2 regions of the Cellulomonas fimi ATCC 484 genome follow, and region 2 is predicted to be linked to the other one. Evidence: riboswitches for the same ligand, from Rfam matches in the RefSeq annotation. Region 2 holds a riboswitch; the other holds the start of a gene.
The links. Region 2 has a riboswitch for cyclic di-AMP ahead of CELF_RS10420 (C40 family peptidase). Riboswitches for the same ligand answer to the same signal wherever they lie in the genome.
Positions count from the first base shown of each region.

Region 1 (3,397 bases), 1.5 Mb from region 2:
CGCCGAACTCGCCGAACGCCGCGTGCGCGCTGCGCTGCTCGACGAGGCACAGCGTCGCGACGTCCCAGAACGCCGTCGACCCGCCGTTGCCCAGCACGACCTCGTACCCCTCGGGCAGCCCGAACAGCTCGGTCAGCCCGGCCCGCACCCGCCCGACGAGCGCCCGCACGGGGGCCTGCCGGTGCGACGTGCCCAGCAGCGTCCGGCCGGTCCGCGCGAGCGCGTCGACCTGCTCGGGGCGGATCTTGGACGGCCCGGACCCGAAGCGGCCGTCGCGCGGCAGCAGGTGCGCGGGGATCGTCACGGCGGGCGGGGCGTCAGGAGCGGGCACGGCCCGAGGATAGGCCGTCGTGGCCCGGCCGGGTCGTACCGACCAACTAATCTGTGGGCAGCGCGCGGTGTGAGGGGTCCGCCGGCGCACGAGGAGACGCGGAGGCTGTGCGGTGAGCGACCTGATCGACACGACGGAGATGTACCTCAAGACGATCTACGAGCTCACCGAGGAAGGCCGCACGCCGCTGCGGGCGCGCATCGCGGAGCGGCTCGGCCACTCGGGCCCGACGGTGTCCCAGACGGTCGCGCGCATGGAGCGCGACGGCCTCGTCGTCGTCACGGGCGACCGCCACCTCGAGCTGACCGACCTGGGCTACACGAAGGCGGTGCGCGTGATGCGCAAGCACCGCCTCGCGGAGCGCCTGCTCACCGACGTGATCGGCCTGGAGTGGCCGTACGTCCACGAGGAGGCGTGCCGCTGGGAGCACGTCATGAGCGAGCGCGTCGAGAAGCGGCTCGCGGCGCTGCTCGACCACCCGCACTTCGACCCGTACGGGAACCCGATCCCGGGCCTCGCCGAGATCGGCGAGGAGGTCACGCGCGTGAACTTCCTCGACGGGGTGACGCCGCTGACAGCCGTCCCCTCGGCCGACGGGACGACGGTCGTGGTCGTGCGGATCGCGGAGCCGCTGCAGGTCGACGTCGAGCTGCTGACACGGCTCGCGGAGGCCGGCGTGCGGCCCGGCGGTGACGTCACCGTGGAGCGCGGCGACGGCGTCGTGACGGTCGGCGTGGCGGGCTCGGGCACCGTGCTCGACCTCCCGGACGACGTCGCTCGGCACATCTTCGTCGGCACGCGCTGAGGCGCCTGCGGCCACGGGGTGGCCGTGCAGGGGGTCCGGGTGAGATCCGGCACGTGCGCGTGCGCGCGCTCCCACGGGCGTCCGAGGCGTCCTCCCAGGTGGTTCCGGCGTGTCGCGGCGACACGCCGGACGGGTGTCCAACACAAGCCGTATCTGGCCGTGATCGGAACGTGACAATCACCCGAACGCTCCTGTACGTTCAACCTGCTTCTCGGAACCCTCCTCCGTGGAAGCCCTCGAGCGGAACGCCTAACCCTGCCGCCGCCCCGAGGTCCGTACGAACCGCCGGCAGGGGCGGGGGACCCACGTTTTGTGGTCCACCGGAGACGGTGACCTTGGGGTGAAGCCCAGGTGGCAGCAGGACCGCCGCCCAGGCCGAGTGTTCTCCCACTCGAACCCGACAGCTCACCTCGCAGGCGACAGGAGAGGCACCTAGTGACCGTGAGCACCACACGCGCCCGGCATCGGGCAGCGCGTCGTCCCTCGACGCCCCTGTCCGAGCTGGCCTCCGCCGCCTCGGAGCAGATGGGCACCGCCGGCCGCCGCACCGCCGTCGTCGCGGCGTCGTCCGGCCTCCTCGTCACGATGATCGGCGCCCCCGCGGGTGCCGCGTCGGACAACGCCGGAGCCCTGAACTCGGTCGACACCGCAGCACTCACCGCCTCCGCGCGTGCCGTGCTCAACACGTCGCCCGTCGTCAGCTCGCCCGCCGAGGCCGCCTGGACGTTCGACGCCCCGGCCGTCACGGCCGTGAAGCCGACGCCCCCGCCGGCCCCCGAGCGCCGCACCACCACGACCGCGTCGCGCAGCACCACGCGCACCGCGGCCACCACGAGCAACGCGCCGATCCCGCAGTCGGTCGCCGGCAACGCGGTCCTCGAGGTCGCGGCCCGCTACGTCGGCACGCCGTACCTCTCGGGCGGCACGACCCCCGAGGGCTTCGACTGCTCCGGGTTCGTCTCCTACGTCTACGCGCAGCTCGGCATCTCGCTGCCGCGCACGAGCTCGGGCATCAAGGCCGCCGCGACGGTCGTGTCCCGCGCCGACGCGCAGCCGGGCGACCTCATCTGGAGCCCCGGCCACATCTCGATCTACGCCGGCGGCAACCAGCAGATCGACTCGCCGCGTCCCGGCAAGACGATCCAGTTCCGCGAGATCTGGCAGAGCTCGCCGGTCTTCCTCCGCGTCGGCTGACACCGACCGGCTCGGTCCACCGAGGCCCCCGACGACGTCCGCGTCGTCGGGGGCCTCGTCGTTGCCCCCACCGCGACGGCGCCGTTCACCCGTGGCACGGCCGCTCCCGTGGTGGACGCCCGCCCACCGCCGCGTACTCTGGTCGCGCACCACGCTGTCGCTTCGCCGGTCCGGCAGCCAGCCGGTCCGACTTCCGAGGTCGGGAGGACGCCGTGCTGACCGAGACCGTCACGCTCGCCGCCGGATCGGGCACGGGGCGTGCCCCCGCCGCCACCGGCACCGGCCCCGCCGCCTCCCGCGCGCCGGCACCCGTCCTGTCCTCCGGCGCCCGCTCCCTGCTGCTCAACGCGAGCATGGAGCCCCTGTGCATCGTGAGCCTCCGCCGGGCCGTCCTGCTCGTCATGAGCGGCAAGGCGACCGTCCTGGAGACCGACGGCCGCCTGCTGCATTCCGAGCACGCGTCGGTGCCGCTGCCCGTCGTGCTGTGCCTGACGCGGTACGTGCACGTCCCGGTGCGCCGTCCGGTGCCGCCGACGCGTCGCACGGTCCTGCAGCGCGACAGCCACCGGTGCGCCTACTGCGGCGGCGGTGCGGACACCGTCGACCACGTCCACCCCCGCTCGCGCGGAGGGCGGCACGAGTGGACGAACGTCGTGGCCGCGTGCGTGCGGTGCAACCACCGCAAGGCGGACCGGCTGCTGCACGAGATCGGCTGGGAGCTCGGGTTCGCGCCCCGCGCGCCACGCTGGTCGGTCACGTTCGGGACGGCGGCGGCCCGCTCCGAGCCGCTGTGGGCGGCGTACGTGCCCGCCTGACCTCCGGCTGTTCCGGTCCCGGGTCAAGGTTGTGCCAAACTGCGGTATCGCCGCCGTCTCGTAGGAGCGCGTCGGCGGCCCCGGGGCCACACTGGTGCCAGGGGTCCCGAGGCCGGGCGGCGCGACGACGAGCAGGGAGGCCCCGATGGAGCGAGACGACGTTGTCCTCGTCGGGCTCGACGGCTCAGCCGCGAGCCTGCACGCGCTCGACTGGGCGGCCGAGGAGGCCGCGACCCACGGCTGGGGGCTGCA
Region 1 is NC_015514.1:807,528-810,924, forward strand. It holds gene serC (phosphoserine transaminase) at 1-331, opposite strand, end outside; gene CELF_RS03685 (iron-dependent transcriptional repressor DtxR) at 444-1,136, shown strand; cyclic di-AMP (ydaO/yuaA leader) riboswitch at 1,410-1,569, shown strand; gene CELF_RS03690 (C40 family peptidase) at 1,572-2,330, shown strand; gene CELF_RS03695 (HNH endonuclease) at 2,543-3,145, shown strand; gene CELF_RS03700 (universal stress protein) at 3,291-3,397, shown strand, end outside.
Region 1: another riboswitch for cyclic di-AMP. It lies ahead of CELF_RS03690 (C40 family peptidase); the one in region 2 lies ahead of CELF_RS10420 (C40 family peptidase).

Region 2 (3,397 bases):
CCGAGTGATGAGCGAGCCGAGGGTCGGACCGGTCGAGGCGGCGCCCCACTGCAGCAGCCCCTCGGTGAGCGCCGCGAGGCACGCAGCGGAGGCCACGCGCGCCTCGAGGGCGTCGACGCCGTCGGCGACGAGGGCGTCGGCGACGAGCTCGCCCGTCCGTCGGTTGTTCTCCGCGGCGCGGGCCATGAGGCCGCGGTGACCCGCGATGAGGCGGACGCGTGCGCGCGTCTCGTCCGCGGTCGGCTCCGGCAGCGCGGCCCACGCGGTCGTGATGCCGAGCCTGACACGGTCGACGGCGCGCATCGCCGGGTCCTGGGCTCGGACGGCGTCGACGATGACGTCGTCGTACGGGTCGTCCATCACGACGTCCTCCTTGGTGGCGAAGTACCGGAAGAACGTCATGTGCGAGACGCCCGCCTCGGCCGCGACCTGGTTGACGGTGGTGGCGTCGAACCCGTGGTCGAGGAAGAGCCGGAGCGCGACGGCTCGCAGGCGGTCGCGCGTCGACGGGCCGGGCATGGCTCGATGTTAGTCACTAACATCCGGCCGTGGCCAGAGGTCGCGCGACCAGGCCCCCGCTGTCGGGGCGCCGCCGCAGGGAGCCCGGACGTCCCATGAAGGATCCGTCGACCTCGCAGGGCGTCGCCCTCAGGCCCGCTGACGGGCACGAAGCCCGCCTGCAGGTCGACCGACTCCAGGACCGCCGTGCGGCCGTCCCGGGAGACGTCGAGCGTGAACGGCGGCACGGGCACGTCGAGAGGGCGCCACGTCGAGCCGTCGTCCGTGGCCCGCAGCGCGGCACCGTCGAGCGCGAGCACGCCCGAACGGGAGGCGTCGTCCCCGAACCGGTCGAGACCCTCGTGCGTGGCCAGGTGCACGCGCCCGTCCGCGGGGTCCATCGCGACGCCGTGCCCGTGCTCGCCGGGGAGCGACGAGCCGGCGCCGTCGGCGTGCGTGTGCGCGTGCCCGTCGCCCGCGGTGGTCGGCGACGTCGCTGCGGGCGACGCGGTCCCCGCGGTGCCGGCGTCCCGAGCGGGACCGTCCCCGGCGGACGCGGACGGTCAGGCCCGCCGTCGGCGCTTCATGAAGATCGCGTTGACTTTCCGGCAGCGGTGCCGGGATCCGACGAGGCGTCGTCTAGCCTCGACGTCGTCGGTGCACCGCCGGCACGTCCTCGGTGGGCGCCGAACCCTGCCGACCGCCGAGGGCGCACCTCGAGCACGAGAGGCAGGGACGGGGGACCCAGGAGTGCGGGCACCACGGTGCCCTCGGGGTGAAGCCACGACGTGGCCGGGAGACTTCCGCCCGAACCCGACAGCTAACCTCGCAGGCGTACGGGAGGTCTTGTCATGCCCGCTCGCTCCGCGAGTTCCCGTCACAGATCCGCGCGTCGACCACGCACCGCCCTCGACGACCTCGTCACCCTCTCGGCCGACGGCGTGAGCCAGGCCGGTCGGCGCTCGTTCGCCGTGGCCGCGGCGTCGGGGCTCGCCCTCGGCCTCGCCGCGGCGCCCTCGTTCGCCGACCACCCGCGCGACTCCGCCGGGTCGATCGGCGGGGTCGACACCGACGCGGCGACGGCGGCCGCACGTGCCGTCATCGACGCGCGCGTCGTCACCGCCCCGGCCGACGCGACCTGGACGTTCGACTCCCCCGTCGTGACCGCGGTCGCCCCGCCCCCGCCCCCGCCGCCCGTGGAGGTCCGCTCCGCGCCGGCCGCGTCCCGCACCCAGGAGCGCAGGGCGACCGCACCTGCCGCGGCGCAGGCGGCCGAGCCCGCCCCCGCCGTCGAGGTGCCCGCGAGCGCCGCCGGGAGCGCGGTCGTGGAGATCGCGATGCGGTACATCGGCGTGCCGTACCTGTCCGGCGGGACGACGCCCGACGGCTTCGACTGCTCCGGGTTCACCTCGTACGTGTACGCCCAGGTCGGGATCACCCTTCCGCGCACGTCGAGCCAGCAGCGCTACGCCGGCACGGTCGTCTCCCGGGCCGACGCCCAGCCCGGCGACCTGATCTGGTCGCCCGGCCACGTCGCGATCTACGCGGGTGGAGACATGCAGGTGGACGCGCCGCGGCCCGGCAAGACGATCCAGCTGCGGGAGATCTGGCAGTCCAGCCCGGTGTTCATCCGCCTGTCGTGAGGACGGCGCGAGGCTGAGACGACGGACGGGCCGGTGGTCGCGGAGGCGACCCCGGCCCGTCCGTCGTGCGGGCTCACGACGTGCCGAGCAGGGTGTCCATCTCGGTGATCTCGGCCGTCTGGGCGTCGATGATCGTGCGGGCCAAAGCCAGCGCGTCGGTGTTCTCGCCGTCCTCGAGCTCCTGCTCCGACATCTCGATGGCGCCCTCGTGGTGCGCGGTCATGAGCTCGAGGAAACGCCGGTCGAACTCCGCACCCGACAGCGAGTCCAGGTCGCTCATGGCGCCGGCCTGGTCCATGCCGTCCATGTCCATGCCGCCGTGGTCCATGCCGCCGTGGCCCATGTCGTCGGGCTGGGGCTCGCCCCACGCCTCGAGCCACGCGGACATCTGCTCGATCTCGGGTCCCTGCGCGGCGGAGATCCGCTCGGCCAGCGCCACGACCTCGGGGCTCTCGGCGCGCTCGACCGCGAGCTCGGACATCTCGATCGCGCCCTCGTGGTGCACGATCATCATCTGCGCGAACTGCGCGTCGGCGTCGTTGTGCTGCTCCGCCGCGGCCGCCTCGGACGTCGCCGTCTCCCCGGAACCGGTGCCGGTCGCGGGGTCGGCGCCCGAGCACGCGGCGAGGGTGAGGGCGAGGGTCGCGGCGGACGCCGCGGCGACCAGGCGGCGACGTGCGGTCGTGGTCATGGGGATCTCCTGACGGTCGGGACGGCATCCACCCTCACCCCGGTGCCGCGCAGCGGGGCTCGCCGTTCGATCAAGGTTTCATGAAGTCCGCGAGGACCGCCGACCGGTCCCGGAAGATGGAGCCATGACACCCGCACCCGCACCGGCCGCCGCCCGACGGGCCGTCGTCGTCGACGACGAGGTCGCCCTGGCCACGCTCGTCGGCGGGTACCTCGAGCGGGACGGGTTCGCGGTGACGCTGTGCCACGACGGCGCGCAGGCCGTGGACGTCGTCCGCGAGGTCCGGCCGGACGTGGTCGTGCTCGACCTCGGGCTGCCCGGGGTGGACGGCGTCGAGGTGTGCCGGCGGCTGCGCACGTTCACCGACTGCTACGTCGTCATGCTGACCGCGCGCGCGGAGGAGGTGGACACGCTCATCGGACTCTCGGTGGGCGCCGACGACTACGTCACGAAGCCGTTCAGCCCGCGCGAGCTCATGGCGCGCGTCGGGGTGCTCCTGCGCCGTCCGCGGCAGTCCACCGCGGTACCGCCGGCCGGTCCTCCCCCGTTGCAGGTCGGGGCGCTG
Region 2 is NC_015514.1:2,278,512-2,281,908, forward strand. It holds gene CELF_RS10415 (TetR/AcrR family transcriptional regulator) at 1-519, opposite strand, end outside; cyclic di-AMP (ydaO/yuaA leader) riboswitch at 1,190-1,348, shown strand; gene CELF_RS10420 (C40 family peptidase) at 1,350-2,141, shown strand; gene CELF_RS10425 (DUF305 domain-containing protein) at 2,215-2,832, opposite strand; gene CELF_RS10430 (response regulator transcription factor) at 2,957-3,397, shown strand, end outside.